DNA from 3 places in the Paenibacillus vulneris genome. Region 2 is predicted to be linked to each of the others. Evidence: predicted binding sites of a transcription regulator. Region 2 holds the regulator's gene; each other region holds the start of a gene.
The links. The regulator LexA, encoded in region 2, represses DNA repair genes until DNA is damaged. The targets are predictions, from matches to a motif close to CGAACATATGTTCG.

Region 1: a site for LexA is predicted at 1,592-1,605, ahead of recA (recombinase RecA). Genes of this name have one in related genera too.
Region 3: a site for LexA is predicted at 1,683-1,696, ahead of addB (helicase-exonuclease AddAB subunit AddB). Genes of this name have one in related genera too.

Annotation. Positions count from the first base shown of each region.
Region 1 covers NZ_BAABJG010000044.1:165,808-169,319, reverse strand. Annotated here, with positions in the region: gene ABEA66_RS29935 (RecX family transcriptional regulator) at 1-251, opposite strand, end outside; gene recA (recombinase RecA) at 464-1,516, opposite strand; gene ABEA66_RS29925 (competence/damage-inducible protein A) at 1,729-2,970, opposite strand; gene pgsA (CDP-diacylglycerol--glycerol-3-phosphate 3-phosphatidyltransferase) at 3,114-3,512, opposite strand, start outside.
Region 2 covers NZ_BAABJG010000026.1:1,865-11,706, reverse strand. Annotated here, with positions in the region: gene ABEA66_RS22395 (TetR/AcrR family transcriptional regulator) at 1-384, shown strand, start outside; gene ABEA66_RS22390 (alpha/beta hydrolase) at 441-1,352, shown strand; gene lexA (transcriptional repressor LexA) at 1,427-2,050, opposite strand; gene ABEA66_RS22380 (LysM peptidoglycan-binding domain-containing protein) at 2,197-2,559, shown strand; gene ABEA66_RS22375 (DUF896 domain-containing protein) at 2,713-2,898, shown strand; gene ABEA66_RS22370 (hypothetical protein) at 3,148-3,657, shown strand; gene ABEA66_RS22365 (HAD family hydrolase) at 3,716-4,510, shown strand; gene ABEA66_RS22360 (1,2-dihydroxy-3-keto-5-methylthiopentene dioxygenase) at 4,642-5,184, opposite strand; gene metH (methionine synthase) at 5,449-8,892, shown strand; gene rnz (ribonuclease Z) at 8,974-9,842, shown strand, end outside.
Region 3 covers NZ_BAABJG010000022.1:250,293-253,804, forward strand. Annotated here, with positions in the region: gene addB (helicase-exonuclease AddAB subunit AddB) at 1-1,543, opposite strand, end outside; gene ABEA66_RS20975 (rhamnogalacturonan acetylesterase) at 1,870-2,973, opposite strand; gene ABEA66_RS20980 (nitroreductase family protein) at 3,179-3,512, opposite strand, start outside.

The sequences.
Region 1 (3,512 bases), on a different contig from region 2:
AGACGGGACGATAAGAGCCGAATGGCGTAAAGATAGGCTTGCTGCTTCTCTTGGGCATACAGTATCGCCTTGAACTCCTCGACACTGATAACCGAGCCCTTGACAAGCCTATACTTAATCAATATATCCTCATGAACCGAGAACGTATACTGTTCATCGATATACAGGTTATATCTGTCCTTGACCCGTTTTTGCCGCTCTACCTTGGTAATCGTCCCGCTGTGCATCCCTTCTTCGGTTTCTTTATCCAATCCTAAACACCTCAAACATAAAATAACCTCATAAAGCGGGAACCTCGAACCGAAGCTGATTCAGGTACTTTATGGGGAAGCATAAAATTGATAAATGCTAACATGTTAAGAAATAGAAACCTCTATTCTGGACCTTTTGTAGCTGTTCCTATATGGTAGAAAAGGCACCTTATACTTGAAGTAAAGGTGCCTTGCACTATAGTCACTCCGATTTATTCTTCAAATGCCAGCAGATCGTCCTCTTCCTCGTCTTGATCATGAAGATCAGAACCGTTGGCAATGATCAGATTGCTGTTCTCGCGAATCTTCTTCTCGATGATATCAGCAATTTGCGGATTTTCTTTCAGGAATTGCTTAGCATTCTCACGGCCCTGACCGAGTCGATCGTTGTTGAAAGAATACCATGCGCCGCTCTTCTGGATAATGTCCATTTCGCTTCCGATATCAATAATGCTGCCTTCTTTGGAAATGCCCTCTCCGTACATAATATCAATATCCGCTTGCTTGAATGGAGGTGCCACTTTATTCTTAACGACTTTAATCCGGGTACGGTTACCCACCATGTCGTTGCCTTGCTTGATTGTCTCTACGCGGCGAACATCCAGCCGAATTGTGGAATAGAACTTCAATGCGCGTCCGCCCGGCGTTGTTTCCGGATTTCCGAACATTACCCCTACCTTTTCACGAAGCTGGTTAATGAAGATGGCAATAACCTTGGATTTGTTAATAGCACCCGACAGCTTACGCAATGCCTGAGACATAAGTCTTGCCTGCAAACCGACATGGGAATCTCCCATCTCGCCTTCGATCTCTGCCTTCGGCACCAGTGCTGCAACGGAGTCGATGACGATAATATCGACAGCGCCGCTTCGAACGAGAGCTTCGGCGATTTCCAACGCTTGCTCTCCCGTATCCGGCTGTGACAGGAGTAAATCATCGATATTGATTCCCAGCTTGCTTGCATACAGTGGATCCAACGCGTGCTCCGCATCGATGAAGGCAGCTTGTCCGCCGGCCTTTTGCACTTCAGCAATCGCATGAAGGGCTACTGTCGTTTTACCGGAGGATTCCGGTCCGTATACTTCTATAATTCTACCGCGCGGAAAGCCGCCGATACCAAGGGCGATATCGAGAGCCAACGAACCGCTTGGGATAGTTTCAACTTGCATATGGGTGGATTCACCCAGTTTCATGATAGAGCCTTTACCAAACTGCTTTTCGATTTGACGGAGTGCATTCTCCAATGCTGCGCGACGATCTGACACAATGGTCACTTCCTTTTCTCTCTTATAATTACTTCCATGATAACTTGTTTTCACTCTATTGCCAAGCATTTTTTGCGAACATACATTCGATTGATAGTCAAAATAAAAACCGCAACAAGATATATGCATTGTTACGGTTCTTCCGTTAAACCTATTATATTACAACTTACGAATAAATTACAAGCACTATTTTTATAATCATCCCGAAGCTTTTATAGAAGCTTCCACAGCTGATACAGCGCGCTTTTGGCTGCGCGAAGCTTAATCAATTCGCGGTTTCCTGCAAGCTGAAGCTGCTTAATGACGGTCTCTCCCCGCTTTTGCGCAACGCCAATATAAACGAGGCCAACCGGCTTGCCTTCGGACTCTCCCGGACCCGCTACTCCCGTAATGGCAATGGCATAATCCGTATCCGACTGCTTAAGCAGGTTTTCGGCCAATAGCCGGGCCGTAACATCGCTGATCGCCCCGGGTGCGCCCGTTCCTTCCAGAACGTCCAGAGGGACGCTCAGGAGCCTGTTCTTCCACTCGTTGGTGTAAACGACTATGCCGCCCTGAAACACCGCAGAACTGCCCGGAACAGCCGTTAGAAGATCGCTGACGAGTCCGCCCGTGCAGCTTTCCGCAACGGCCAATTTCAGCTGTTTATTCTGCATAAGGCGAATGATCTCTTCTTCGAGGGGGATATCCTCGTTAGAATAAATATACTGACCTAATCTGCTTCGAATTTCTGATTCAACGGGTGCCAATGCTTTCTCCGCCTCCGCCTCGGATGAGGCTCTTGTCGTCAAGCGAACCGCCACTTCACCTTCCTTGGCATAGGTGGCAATGGTCGGATCCGTTTGGTCCTGAATCAAGTCGATCAGTTCATGCTCCAGCAGCGATTCGCCAATGCCCGCAAATTTAAGCATTCGCGAATATAACGGCCGAACCTCCCCCATCTTGGCGGAAATCCAAACAGACGCATAGCGTTCAAACATGGGTTTCATTTCTTTCGGCGGGCCGGGTAAAAGAATAAAATGCGTCTGTTCGTGAGTCAGAGCCACACCGACCGCCATACCAGTATCGTTAGGAAGCGGATCGCTGCCTTCAAGCATCAAGGCCTGGCGCCTGTTGCTCTCTACCATATGGGCGCCGCGATTTCGGAAGAACGCCTCGATCTTGTCCATCGACGGTTGGTGGATATGTAATTTCTGTCCTGTATAAGCCGCTAACACGTCCTTTGTCAAATCATCCTGCGTCGGACCTAATCCGCCGGTACAAATGACCAGATCAGCTCGGCTGGAGGCGATTCGAATCGCTTCAGTCAAACGGCTCTCGTTGTCTCCTACAACCGTTTGAAAATAGACGCTTACGCCAAGATCAGCACATGCGCGGGACAAAAATTGGGCATTCGTATTAACGATCTGCCCGAGCAGCAATTCGGTTCCTACGGCAATGATTTCCGCTTTCATAGCAACAACTCCTCATAATAAAAATAACCCCACAAAGTGGGGCCTTGGATGCGAGGCGGATTCAGGTACTTTGCGGGGCGCCCTGAAATTTATATATAAGCAATAACGTGAAATAAAAAACAATAGGATACTCCTACTGTCTCTTATTCGTTAAAGTTTAAAACATGTTTATTTTTGATAAAGTAATCAAAGCCGGAGTAAAGGGTAATAATGGCAGCAACCCAGCTCGCCAGCGTATCAAAACGGAAATTGATAAATGCGAACGGAAAATTATTGATGAGCAAGGCGATAATCGCCGTAATTTGCGTCGCCGTTTTCCATTTTCCCCACTTGCTTGCCGCAATGACATGACCTTCTAGCAGCGCAATCTGCCGCAATCCGGTAACTGCGAATTCACGGCTAATAATGACAATAGCAATCCAAGCCCCTACTTTGCCCATCTCCACGAGAGAGATGAGCACTGCAGAAACCAATAATTTATCCGCAAGCGGATCAAGCAGTTTCCCCAGATTCGTCACTAATTTACGTTTGCGCGCAATATA
Region 2 (9,842 bases):
ACTCATGATTCTAAAGCAAACACTATGCAAAGCAGGCTGCAGACGATTTATAGGGAGTTTGCGGTACAAAATTCCGATGTGATCCGTATCATGTTTATCGATTCGCTCAAGAAATCCAACGAACAGCCTGTCATCTATAAAGTAGTGGAAACGATGATCCAGGCTGAGCAATCCCGGATGGGTCTTGCCGAGACAGATCAAGCGTATGATCCTGACGAAAGACGGATCGCGGAATTTTTTACGGGGATTATCCCTCTGTTCGCGTATTTATGCTATTCGGAATCGTGGATTCGTTATTTTGATATTGAGAAGAAGCGGTTTGATGAATTATTCCTTTCCATTTTCATGTCTTCACATGGAGCTTACCATAAGGATCATCAGTAATTTTTTTTAATTTATTAATACTGAATATTCAGTACTAAAATGTGGGGGGAAATGACATGAAATCATCCAGCAAGGAAACTCTAGCGGCCATTAAGCAGCATCTCAGGCAATCGTTTACCTTTACCCGAAAAACCGTAGAACAAATTCGCTCGGAGGAAAGGGAGGCAGTTCAAGCGCTGCCCAAGCTATCTGGTGTGAAGACGGAACGAGTTATGGTCGGCCATATCCAAGGGGAATGGGTTTTGGCCGGAGAGGCGGCCGAAGATGGTAATGACGCCATCTTGTACTTTCATGGAGGCGCGTTTATTTCGGGCTCATGCGATACCCATAGGGATCTGGCGGCCCGAATCTCCGAACAGAGCCGTACCCGAGTGCTTGTCATTGAGTACCGTCTTGCTCCTGAGCATCGTTATCCTGCAGCTAATGAAGATTGTTTAGCAGCCTACCGTTGGCTGATGCAGCAGGGAATACCCAGCAAGCAAATCATGCTTGGGGGAGACTCTGTCGGCGGCTGCCTGGCATTGATGACTTTATTGACTTTACGTGATGCAGGGGACCCGCTGCCGGCTGGAGCTTTCCTGCTGTCGCCCCATACGGACTTCATATACTTTGATAGTGAATCCTATATCAGCCATGCGAGCTCGGACCCGCTAGGTAGCCTGGAAAGCTCCAGGTTGTGTGCGGAGTATTATTTGGGCTCCTTATCGCCCAAGCCGCCGTTAATGTCGCCATTAAACCAGAATCTGCAAGGACTGCCTCCCTTACTTATTCAAGTAGGGGATCAAGAGGTGCTGCTCGACGAATGTACCCGATTGGCAGACAAAGCAAGGGCTTCCGGGGTTGATGTCACGTTGGAGGTTTGGGATCAGATGTGGTGCGTTTTTCAGCAATTGGCAGGCATCTTGCCGGAAGGAGAGGAGGCTATACGGCATATCGGCGGGTTCGTTACAGGCCGTTTGCATAAATAGAAGGAATATAAAAGAAGCCAAGGTACAGGTGCCGCCTGCATCTTGGCTTCCTTCCGTTATACTTGGGAATCATCTTAGTGAATGTCGCGAAATACGCCTACAACACGGCCAAGAATGGTCACATGCTTGAGTCGAAGGGGCTCCATGGTGGAATTCTCCGGCTGAAGGCGGATATGATCCTTCTCCTTGAAGAAGCGCTTGACCGTGGCTTCGTCATCCTCCGTCATGGCAACGACGATATCTCCATTATTAGCCGATTGCTGCTGGCGAACAATGACGTAGTCCCCGTTATGAATCCCTGCATCAATCATACTGTCGCCAATTACGCTGAGCATAAACACGTTATGATCTCCGACATAATGCGAAGGCAGAGGGAAGTAGTCTTCAATGTTCTCCGTAGCCGTAATAGGTACACCAGCTGTTACGCGTCCGATCAAAGGTACCCTGGAAACGGAAAGAGCGAATTGGCTTCCTTCCGTCGATGAGCCATCCGTAATTTCAATAGCGCGAGGCTTGGTAGGGTCTCTGCGGATCAGACCCTTCTTCTCCAAACGCTCCAAATGTCCGTGAACAGTCGAACTGGAGGCTAGTCCAACGGCTTCTCCAATTTCACGTACGGATGGAGGATAGCCTTTATCTTTCACTTCGTTCTTAATAAATTCCAATATCGCCAGCTGCCGATTGGATAGTTTGCTCATCAAGTATCACTCCAGTATTGGTAATAATTAACCAAATTATATCACAGAACCGGAGTTCGTACAAACATAAGTTCGAAAAATAGCATTGACACAAACAAATGTTCGCGTTATTATAAAAACAGAACAAATGTTTGGGGGTCGTGATCATGTATATGAATGAACAATTACTTACAAACTCGGTTGTCTCGGTGCAAGGAAACAGACGGAGAGGGGAAAATCCCAACGGTACCAAGAGGAGAATGAGGGGGCTGTTTGTCATTGCGTTAGTGATCCTGATAGCCAGCATTTGCCTTTCCTTTATTGGCGGGAATTCGGACGCATTTGCGGCTGACACCGGAAGCCATCTGGAGCAAACCGTCGAAGTCGTCAAAGGAGATACGCTATGGGGGATTGCGAGCAAGTACGCGGGAAAGGGACGCAATGTCCGTGACTATATGTACGAAGTGAAGAAAGTGAATGACTTGAAGTCTAATGTACTTCAAGTAGGTCAAGTCCTGGTTCTGCCTTAAGCCTTGTTGTTCTTACTTCTGTTTCGACTGCACTTGACAATCGAATCCTGTAATGTCAAAGTATAATTTGATGCATTTTTAGCTGTGCTTGAGAAAGAGCCGGAATGCGCCTGAATCAAGCCTGACATGACCAGGAGGATTACAATGAACGAAATGGAACACGATCAGTACATTAAACGGATTAATGAGTTGGCACGCAAAGCGAAATCAGTGGGGCTGACAGACGAAGAGCTCGAAGAACGCAACGAACTTAGAAAGCGTTATATTAACGCATTTAAGAGCAATTTGCGCAACCAGCTGGAGAACATCAAATTCGTTGATGATGACAACAAGCAATAATTAGGGGGACTTCATTTCATGCAGTTTGGAGCAGTGGAGCAGAGCAATATGGCATTTTCCAAGCAAGTCTTGGGTATGACGATAATACAAGATCCGGTTTATACACCGGGATATCGCACTGGCTCATGTTTCGATAACTGAATAGATGATTCCTATGTTGGATGGTTTGGTAGTATCTGCCTTCTTGATACTCCGGGTACTCCAACTTTTTGGCGTATTCATACAGTACTTTTATAAGGAGATTGAGATATGTCTCGTAAATGGGAACGGATGGTTCTTAAAAACTCTAAGAAGGTCAATAAGGCCCGGGCCAAGCAAGGCAAGCCTTTATTGAGCGAATCCTCCTCGGACGGAGCGGTTACGTTACGCGGGAGAAGCTGGTTCATGCCTTTACTGCTGGTTTGCGTCGGCATTTTCTGCTTTATCGCTTTTCGCAATAACTACCAGAACGATAGTTTGTATTGGGTGACCGGCGGGAGCTATATGGTCTTAGGTTTATTTATTTTCCTGGTACGCCGGCCCTTCCTCAAGGTCGGTAAGGACTACCTCGTTTCGCGGCGTTTTGGAGGCGATCGGCGGGTAGAGCCTGCGCAGATCCAGGAAATCGTTATTCAAAAAGACGCTGTAGCGATAGCTTTGACTACGGGCAAAAACAAATGGGTATTTACGAAATTGTTCCACCAATTTAATATGGAAGAGTTGTCGGAGCAGCTTAAGCAATTTGCGGCTCGGAATCATGTAGAGCTGAAGAACGAATAATCAATGGCTTCGACGGGAACCACTACAGATTTTATGGGGAAAAGGATGGAAGACTAGGATGAGCATTCAAGCGGTTTTATTTGATTTGGACGATACGCTGTTGTGGGATGACCGGAGCGTAAAGGAAGCTTTCCAGGCGACTTGCGAGGAAGCGGCCAAGCATTATTCTCTGGACCCTGCGGCTTTGGAGGAAGCGGTTCGTAAGGAAGCGCGTGCTTTATATGAATCTTACGAAACATTTCCATTTACGAAAATGATCGGAATTAATCCGTTTGAGGGACTCTGGGCTAATTTTACCGAAGGCGAGAACGAGAACTTCCGCAAGCTGCAGAAGCTCGCTCCGACCTACCGGACGGAATCCTGGACACGCGGACTTAAAGCATTGGGCATCGATGACCCTGAGCTGGGCTACCGCTTGGGCGAGCTGTTTCCAGCTGAGCGTCGTAACCGGCCGATTGTCTATGAAGAAACCTTTGAAGTGCTGAAGCAGTTAAAAGAGAAGTACAAGCTGCTGCTGCTCACTAACGGCTCGCCGGATTTGCAAAATGAAAAGCTGGCAGGAGTACCGGATCTGGCCCCATATTTTGACCATATCATTATTTCCGGGAATTTTGGTGAAGGAAAGCCTGCTGTCTCTATATTTAACCATGCAATGGAGCTTCTTGGGATTACAGCAGATCAAGGAGTTATGATTGGGGATAAATTGACTACAGATATTTTGGGCTCCGGACGTGTAGGCATGCGAAACATGTGGATTAACCGTCATGGAATTAGCCGTACGGATGAAATCATTCCTGCTTACGAAATCAAAAGCTTGCGTGAAATTCAGGGCATTATTCAATCTATTGGTTAATTGTTATAACGACAAAGACCCTCAGTTCGAGGGTCTTTTCTAATCATTACAGCCATTTTATAATATCGGGGTTCCCCGCAAATTGTCTGAATCGGCTTCGAACCAATACCCTACTGAGTGGGGTTATTTGGTTAGGCCTTTTGGAAGGTAGGATCGTCGAACGGATGAGCAATCCAGCCCTCAGTTTCAATAAATAAACGAACGGCTACGATTTGGCGATTGTCCATCAAGGTGAAGAAATGAGGTTTGTGCTCAGGAACGGAGATAACGTCGCCGGCTTCCAGCTCAACGTCGAAGTAGCCTACATCATCAGTGCCTTTGATAATGAAGATCCCTTTACCTGCCGTAATGGCGCGAACTTCATCTTCTGTGTGCGTGTGAACCTGCTCGAACTTTTTCAGCAATTCGTCCAGATTCGGAGTCGCATCGGAGAGTGCGATGATGTCCCAAGTCAAGTAGCCGCGGCGGCTTGCAAGGTCTTTGATCTCAGGCTCAAAAGTAGATAAGATCTCTGCCTTTTCTTCATCGCTAAGAATAAATTTTTCCTGCAGGTGGGCCGGAAGCTTGCCTGGATTCCAATGCTCATACAATACTTCTTGCTTATCCAAAAATGCTTTAACATTTTCTTCGCCGGAGATGCGTTCATTAGTGCTGCGAATGCGAATTTCTGCCATGCTCATCCCTCTTTCAAATCATAAATTAGTTCTTTACTTATTATAGTGCAATTTTTGATATCTGTCGATCGGATATTCACGATTATCCCAATAGGAATTATAAGAAATACAGATGGACACCTGTTCGGAATCCCTTTTCATTGACGAACGTTTCTGTTAAACTTAGGGTTACATTATTCGCCTTTTTGTGATATACATGATGGATATAGAATAGACATGCAAGGAAGAAGTTGTCGGAAGGACGCAGGTGAAAGGAAGAGAGCAATGAATAAACCATCCTTGAAAGAGCAGCTCCAAAAGAAAATTATGATTCTGGACGGCGCGATGGGCACGATGATTCAACAGGAAAATCTGACCGAGGCTGATTTTGGCGGGGAGGATTTAGATGGCTGTAACGAGTACTTGGTCGTTACCCGTCCGGACGTCATTTCCAAAATTCATGAAGCTTATTTGGCCGCTGGTGCGGATATTATTGAAACCAATACTTTCGGTGCTACCAGCGTAGTACTGGCTGAATATAATTTGCAGGACCGTGCACGTGAGCTTAACCTGCGGGCCGCTGGGTTGGCGGTTGAGGCAGCACGGAAATTCAGCACGCCGGAATGGCCGCGCTATGTTGCCGGAGCGCTTGGACCAACGACCAAGACCCTGTCGGTAACGGGCGGCGTTACTTTTGATGAGCTGGTAGACAGCTACTATGAGCAAGCCTTGGCATTAATCGAATCAGGCGTCGACGCCCTTTTGCTTGAGACATCCCAAGATACATTGAATGTAAAAGCAGGAAGTATCGGCGTTCGCAAAGCCATGGAGACGACGGGGATTGAATTGCCGATTATGATTTCCGGGACGATCGAGCCGATGGGGACTACGTTGGCCGGTCAGAATATCGAATCCTTCTATATTTCCCTGGAGCATCTGAAGCCGGTCTCTATCGGACTTAACTGTGCTACAGGACCTGAATTCATGAGAGACCATATTCGGACTCTGTCCGATTTGGCAACGACCGCTGTCAGCTGTTATCCGAATGCCGGCTTGCCGGATGAGAACGGGAAGTATCACGAATCTCCGGAGTCGCTTGCGAAGAAGCTGGCCGGCTTTGCCGAGCAGGGGTGGCTTAATATTGCAGGCGGATGCTGCGGTACTACGCCGGATCACATCCGTGCGATGGCTGAGCTTCTGTCCCAATATAAACCAAGAGAGAGTGCCAAAGGGCATCTCCCCGCTGTGTCCGGGATTGAGACCGTTTATCTTGAGGATGCAAACCGCCCTTACATGGTTGGAGAGCGTACGAACATTTCCGGATCCCGTATGTTTAAACGCCTCATGAAAGAAGGCAAATTCGAGGAAGGCGCGGAAATCGCGCGTGCACAGGTGAAGAATGGTGCGCAGGTCATCGACATTAACGTACAGGATACCGATATCGACGAAGCTTATACCATGGAAAACTTCTTGAAGGAAGTCGTCAAAAAGGTAAAGGTTCCTTTGATGATTGACTCGACATATGACCATATCATTGAATTGGGCTTGAAATATTCGCAGGGGAAAGCGATTATTAACTCCATTAACCTTGAGGATGGCGAAACCAAGTTCCAAAATATCGTTCCGCTCATTCATAAATATGGCGCTGCGGTTGTTATGATTCTTATTGATGAACGCGGTCAAGCCGTATCCCGTCAAGCTAAGATGGAAGTTGCGGATCGGGCTTACGAGCTTCTGACCAAAAAATACGGCTTGAACCCGTCCGATATCATCTTTGACCCGAACATGTTCCCTATCGGTTCCGGAGATCCTCAATATATCGGCTCCGCCGTGGAGACTATCGAAGGTATTCGGATGATCAAGGAAAAGTATCCTGAATGCAAAACGATTCTCGGGTTGAGTAATATTTCCTTTGGGCTGCCGCCAGCTGGCCGCGAGGTGTTGAACTCCGTCTATTTGTACCATTGTACAAAGGTCGGATTGGACTACGCCATTGTAAATACGCAGAACCTGGAACGCTATGCTTCGATTCCGGAGCATGAGAGAGAACTGGCGGAGCGGTTGATTTTTGATACGAATGACGAAACATTGGCTGAATTCGTTGCGCATTTCCGTGAGAAGAAGGTCGAGAAGAAGGAAAAGATCTCGAATCTGACGTTGGAAGAGCGTCTCGGTTCTTACGTTGTGGAAGGAACCAAGGAAGGCTTAATTCAAGATTTGAATGAGGCTATGACGAAATATACACCTCTTGAAATCATTAACGGACCTTTGATGAAAGGGATGGAAGAGGTTGGCCGCCTGTTCAATAACAACGAGCTGATTGTTGCGGAAGTGCTTCAAAGCGCAGAAGTTATGAAAGCTTCGGTTGCCCACTTGGAACCGTTTATGGAGAAAACGGAAAGTGCCGTGAAAGGTAAAATTTTGCTGGCCACGGTAAAAGGCGATGTCCATGATATCGGGAAGAACCTTGTAGAAATAATCTTGTCCAATAACGGATACCAGATTATTAACCTGGGAATCAAAGTACCGCCGGAGCAGCTGATCGAAGCTTACCGTAAGGAAAAGCCGGATGCGATCGGTCTGTCTGGTCTGTTGGTAAAATCAGCGCAGCAAATGGTCATTACCGCGCAGGATTTGAAGAATGCAGGGATTGACGTACCGATTCTGGTCGGCGGCGCTGCGTTAACCAGGAAGTTTACCAAAACCCGAATTGCTCCGGAATACGAAGGCCTGGTCCTGTATGCGAAGGACGCGATGGATGGACTGGATATCGCCAATAAACTAAGCGATCCTAAGCAGAGAGAAGAATTGGTCCGAGAACTTAGAGAAAGCATGGAATCCGATGTGAAGGAAGCGGGGAAAAAGCCGGATACCATGCCGGAACTAACCCGGGTCAGAACATCGAGCGTAGACCGTACCTTGCCCGTTCAAGTACCGCCGGATCTGGAGCGCCGCGTCTTGCGGGATTACCCGATCAGCCATATCATGCCTTACATCAATATGCAGATGCTGTTGGGGCATCATCTGGGTCTGAAAGGCAAAGTTGATAAGCTGCTGGCAGAAAAAGATCCGAAAGCTATGCAGCTGAAGGAAACGGTAGATGGGATTTTAGCCGAGGCACAGAAAGAAAATATTATCCGTGCGCATGGGATGTATCAATTCTTCCCTGCTCAATCGTCCGGGAACGATATTTTGGTTTACGACCCTAACGATTTCACGAAGGTGCTGCAGAAATTCAGCTTCCCGCGGCAGGAGACGGAGCCGTATCTCTGCCTGGCTGATTATTTGAAATCTACGGACAGCGGAGAAATGGATTACATCGGTTTCCTCGTGGTTACAGCGGGTCACGGCATTAACGAAAAAGCCGCTGAATGGCGTGAGAAGGGGGATTATTTGCGCTCCCACGCTCTGCAATCGACCGCGCTGGAAATAGCGGAAGCCTTGGCGGAACGGGTACATGAAATGATAAGAGACACCTGGGGCTTCCCGGATCCGGCTGAGATGACGATGCAGGAGCGATTCGGCGCCAAGTACCGCGGACAACGCTTCTCCTTTGGCTATCCGGCGTGTCCGAACCTGGACGACCAGCAGCAGTTGTTTGCGCTTTTGAAGCCGGAGGACATTGGAGTCCATTTAACCGAGGGCAGTATGATGGAGCCGGAAGCTTCGGTTTCGGCGATTGTTTTTGCACATCCTCAGGCCCGTTATTTTAATGTAGAGAAAGTTTAGGCATGATAAATGGAGTGGGGTTCGCTAAAGTGGACTCCGCTCTTTCCCTATAATCCAACATAATGAAACGGAGCAGCTTACGTGGAAATTTATTTTTTGGGCACAGGGGCCGGAATGCCTTCCAAAGAAAGAAATGTGACTTCCATCATCCTGAATTTGCTTGCGGAACGCAATGTTTATTGGATGTTTGATTGCGGTGAAGGTACACAGCATCAGGTGCTTCATTCCCCGGTCCGGATCGGAAAGGTAGAGAAGCTGTTTATCACCCATCTGCACGGAGACCATTTATACGGATTACCGGGGTTATTGACGAGCCGATCATACCAAGGGGGAGATTCGGGCAGCCCATTCACTATTTACGGACCGAAGGGAACGGAAGCATTTGTACGAACCGCCCTGGACGTCAGCCAAGCGCATTTGGGCTATGAGCTGGAGATTAAGGAATTCACCGTATCTGAGGAGACCGTGCTGTTTGAAGACGAGCAGTTCATCGTCAGTGCTGGGCCCCTCGTACATAGAATTGACAGCTATGGCTACCGTATCGTTGAGAAATTACAGAAAGGCCGGCTGCTGGTTGAGAAATTAAAGGAGCTGGGCCTTACGTCCGGTCCATTGTTTGGGCAAATCAAGAAAGGCATGGATGTCGTGCTTGAAGACGGTAAGCAGTTGAAGGCAGCGGATTTCATCGGCCCTTCTTATCCCGGACGGGTCGTAACTATTCTGGGAGATACGCAGCCCTGCGAGTACTCCTTGAAGCTGGCCAGAGGAGCGGATGTTCTGGTGCATGAGGCAACCTTTGCGGAGCAGAAGAAGGACCTGGCCGTTGCTTATGATCATTCCACTGCCATGGACGCGGCAAGAACGGCCAAAGAAGCAGGGGCGGGCATGCTCATATTAACCCACATCAGCTCACGGTATCAAAAGGATGAGGCTGAGGTGCTTACAGAGGA
Region 3 (3,512 bases), on a different contig from region 2:
GCGCTTTTACCTTCTCCTGAACCGTCCGGCTGCGCTTCATTTGTTCCTGAAACGCATACAGCGGTTCGGCGACCCTGCTGCGGCAAACATTCATTTTATGTAAAAAGGCCGCTTCGGCTTCACTTGCAGTTGCCTCCGGCTGCTCAAGACTGGCGCGCAGCGAATAAGTCCACGGCTTGCCGTCGAACCACCGCGCTCCTTGAATCCCGAAGGCCAGCACATAATTCTCGAGCTGGTCCATCGCATGGCGATCCAACTGGATCCCCGTATCGTCATTGCCGAGCGGCAAAAAGAAATCCGTTTTGACGCAGCGGAATACGGCATCATACTTCCAATAATGGAGAATAACCTCCAGCGACGAACGAATCAGCTCCACCAGCGGATGGTGCATCACCGTTCTCTTCTGATCGAAAAAATAAGGAATGCCGAAGTCGGCGAATGTAGAGGAGAACAGGTCTCCGTAGACTTCCGCGTTCCTTACGGTTACGGTAATATCTCGGAAACGAGCCCCTTCCTCCCGGACCAGCTTAAGAATATCGCGCGCCGCCCCCTCAACCTCCGCTCTGCGGTTTACGGCAGCGGTCAGACGAATGCCTTCCGCAGCAGACTTAAAGGGACTGTTGTAGGGCTTCTTCACCCGATGCTCAAAAGCTTGCTCCATGTAAGCCAGCATAGGATTTTCCATAAAACGAACCGGCGGACTCGCATTCAGCAGGATGCTTTCCCGAACGGGAATCTGCAGCCTATCCATCCTCTCCAGCAGCTGGAGCATGGTTCTCGCCGTCGGATGAAACAAATCCAGATCATGAGGCTTCTCGCCAAGGCGGTACTCCCTATTAAGACAAAGTGTCATTGTCACTTCACTGCATACGGAAGCCAAGCTTTCAATGACTGCAAATTCCTGGGGAGTGAAGCCGTGGAAGCCGTCGATCCAGCATTCGGCATCGCGCACGTACTCGGATTGCGACAGCTGTGATGCGAGCAGCGTCAAATAATCTTCGCCATCCAGGTAGGTTCGTGACAGCTCCTGCTCGAACTCTCCGAATAGAAGCTGAAGATCGTGCAGCTTTTCCTTCATTGACAGTGTCTGATTTTGCATCGAAGGGCTCTCCAGGAATTGCGACAAGCCTTCCGACGTCACACAGTACCTTTTGAATTCCTTGAACAAGTCGTTTATTTTTTCTATGAAACCCATTTGATCCGCTGTAGTGGAGAACAGCTTCAAACGGTCTTTTTGCCTATGTATAATTTTATGAAGAAGCAGCTTTTTGCCTGTTTCGTCTATCGGCAGCCTTGCCGTCCCTCCCGCTTCCTGCATGACGCGCCATGCCAGCCTTCTAAAGCTGAGCACCTGGGCGCGAAGCGTGCCTCCAAGCTCGGGTGCAGAGACCAGCGCATATTCCGCCTGAAACGTTGCCTGCTCCGGAACCAGCAGAATGATCGGCCTCCCGCTCGGCGCTTCGATCAGCTTTTCTTTTATATTTCGCAAACAATAGTCGCTTTTTCCGCTTCCGGATCTCCCGAGAACAAAACGGATCGCCATATCGCTTCCCCCTCAACGATGGTAAAACCTGTGCTTATCCAACCTCTGTAAATAACTCCCTAACTCTACTATTCTACCAAAAAATAAAGAATCGTGGGAAAGGGATGTTTTGGATTAGTATATCATACCATGGGAACTTAGAACATTCGTTCTTATCCATGGTGACTGAAAAAGATGCGCCCGGGAGTACACCCCATTCGCTTAAGCCTTTTGGTCGTAACCGGACCCTCCTTGCGATAGACGGCGCTTCATCGCCTATAATACAAAAAAACCGGGCGCAAACGCGTTCCGGTTCCAGAGTTTAAACATTTCTATGATTCGGAGAATCAGGTTCGTAAATACGTCATCAGCGGGGATACACCGGCTTCCCGGATACACTCCACAACGAGCCGGGCTATTTCAATTCCGCCGTATTCGCAAAAATGGGTATTGTCTTGAGCTCCCTCAGGCAGATTAGCCCATGTTCCGGGGTCGGCCCACATAAAAATTTCCTTGGTCGCTTCCTCACCCAGCCGCTCGAATAATTGCTTGCTCTTGGCCGCTAAATCCAAAAAGGGAACTCCCTCACGTACGGCAAGCTGACGCATCGCCTCAATGTACTCGCCATGGGTGTTGCGGATACAGTGATTTTCCTCAAAGAAACGTCTGTGCATCGGCGCTACCAGTACGGGGAAGGCTCCCCGCTCGCGGGCTCCATCTATATATTCCTTTAAATATTGCTGGTATGTGGTAAAGGGCTTCGTCCCGCCCTCATTGTCCTTCTCGTCATTGTGCGCGAACTGGATCAGCAAATAATCGGAGGGCTTTATTTTATTCCAAATATTATTCAGCCGGTTTTCCGTAATAAAGCTCTTGGAGCTTCTTCCGGACCGCGCGTGATTGGATATGGCGATTTCCGGGCCCAGAAACTTGCCCAGCATTTGCCCCCAGCCGGCGTACGGATATTGTCCGGACGGCTGATCCGTGACTGTAGAATCTCCCGCCAGAAATAAGGTAGGCAGTCGAGGCGCGCTTTCGATTTCGATCGCTCTTACGCTTGGCGCCTCTCCCGAAACCGCAAGCTTCAGCTGACCATCCTCTACTAGCACTGCAAATGTCGACCGCTCGATTTGACCGGATTCCGTTCTAACGTTATCAAGCATGAGTCTCCCTAATCCCGCCTTGACGGTCGTCGACGAAGGTGCCTCCCAGCTCCCCAGGGTTACGGATACCCTGTAGGCTCCATAGGGAACATCCACAAGCAGCGTCGGTACAGGCTTGGCAAAGTAGTCCCCTGCCCAGGAATCCCTCAGATCCTCGTTTTTAGACGGCTTGACCGCTTTTGCATACCCGTAGCCTTTAACCGCATCGTAAGCCGCCGATTCCTGAAGCGGAATCGAATCGGAGCTTGTCTCTTCCTCATGAAGCGCAAATCGATAATGAACCTTCAATTCTTCATCCCTCCTGCAGCTATTACCATAATAGTAAGCTCTGACAGAGGGCAGATCAATGTGAATTATTGAGTCTCATATGAATATCTGAAACCTCAGTTTGGCAGATAAGACAGCTGCAGGAATGTCAAAAAAAGCCCCTTTCGGCAGAAAGTTTTTTCCGCTTCCAGCCAAAGGGAGCTTTGTCTTGTGAATGAGAACTTATTTACTCTGTCATCCACACGGTTTTATCAGCCGCGGGCTTTCGTTTGCCCGGCAGCTGCTGCATATCGGGATACCCGATATAGATCAATCCGACGACCGCTTCCGATTCGTTCAAGCCGAACACCTGCTTCATTCTCGGATGGTAAGCAGGCTCACCTGAACGCCATATAGCTCCGAGACCAAGGGCATGTGCAGTCAAAAGCATGTTCTGAACCGCGGAATGCGCTGCGGCAAATTCCTCCATTCGATTGACCTTCGGTGCTGTTGAAGGCGATACGGCAATCGCAATCACCACGGGAGCCCGGAAGGCTTTATCTCCCGCTTTGCGTCTCAAT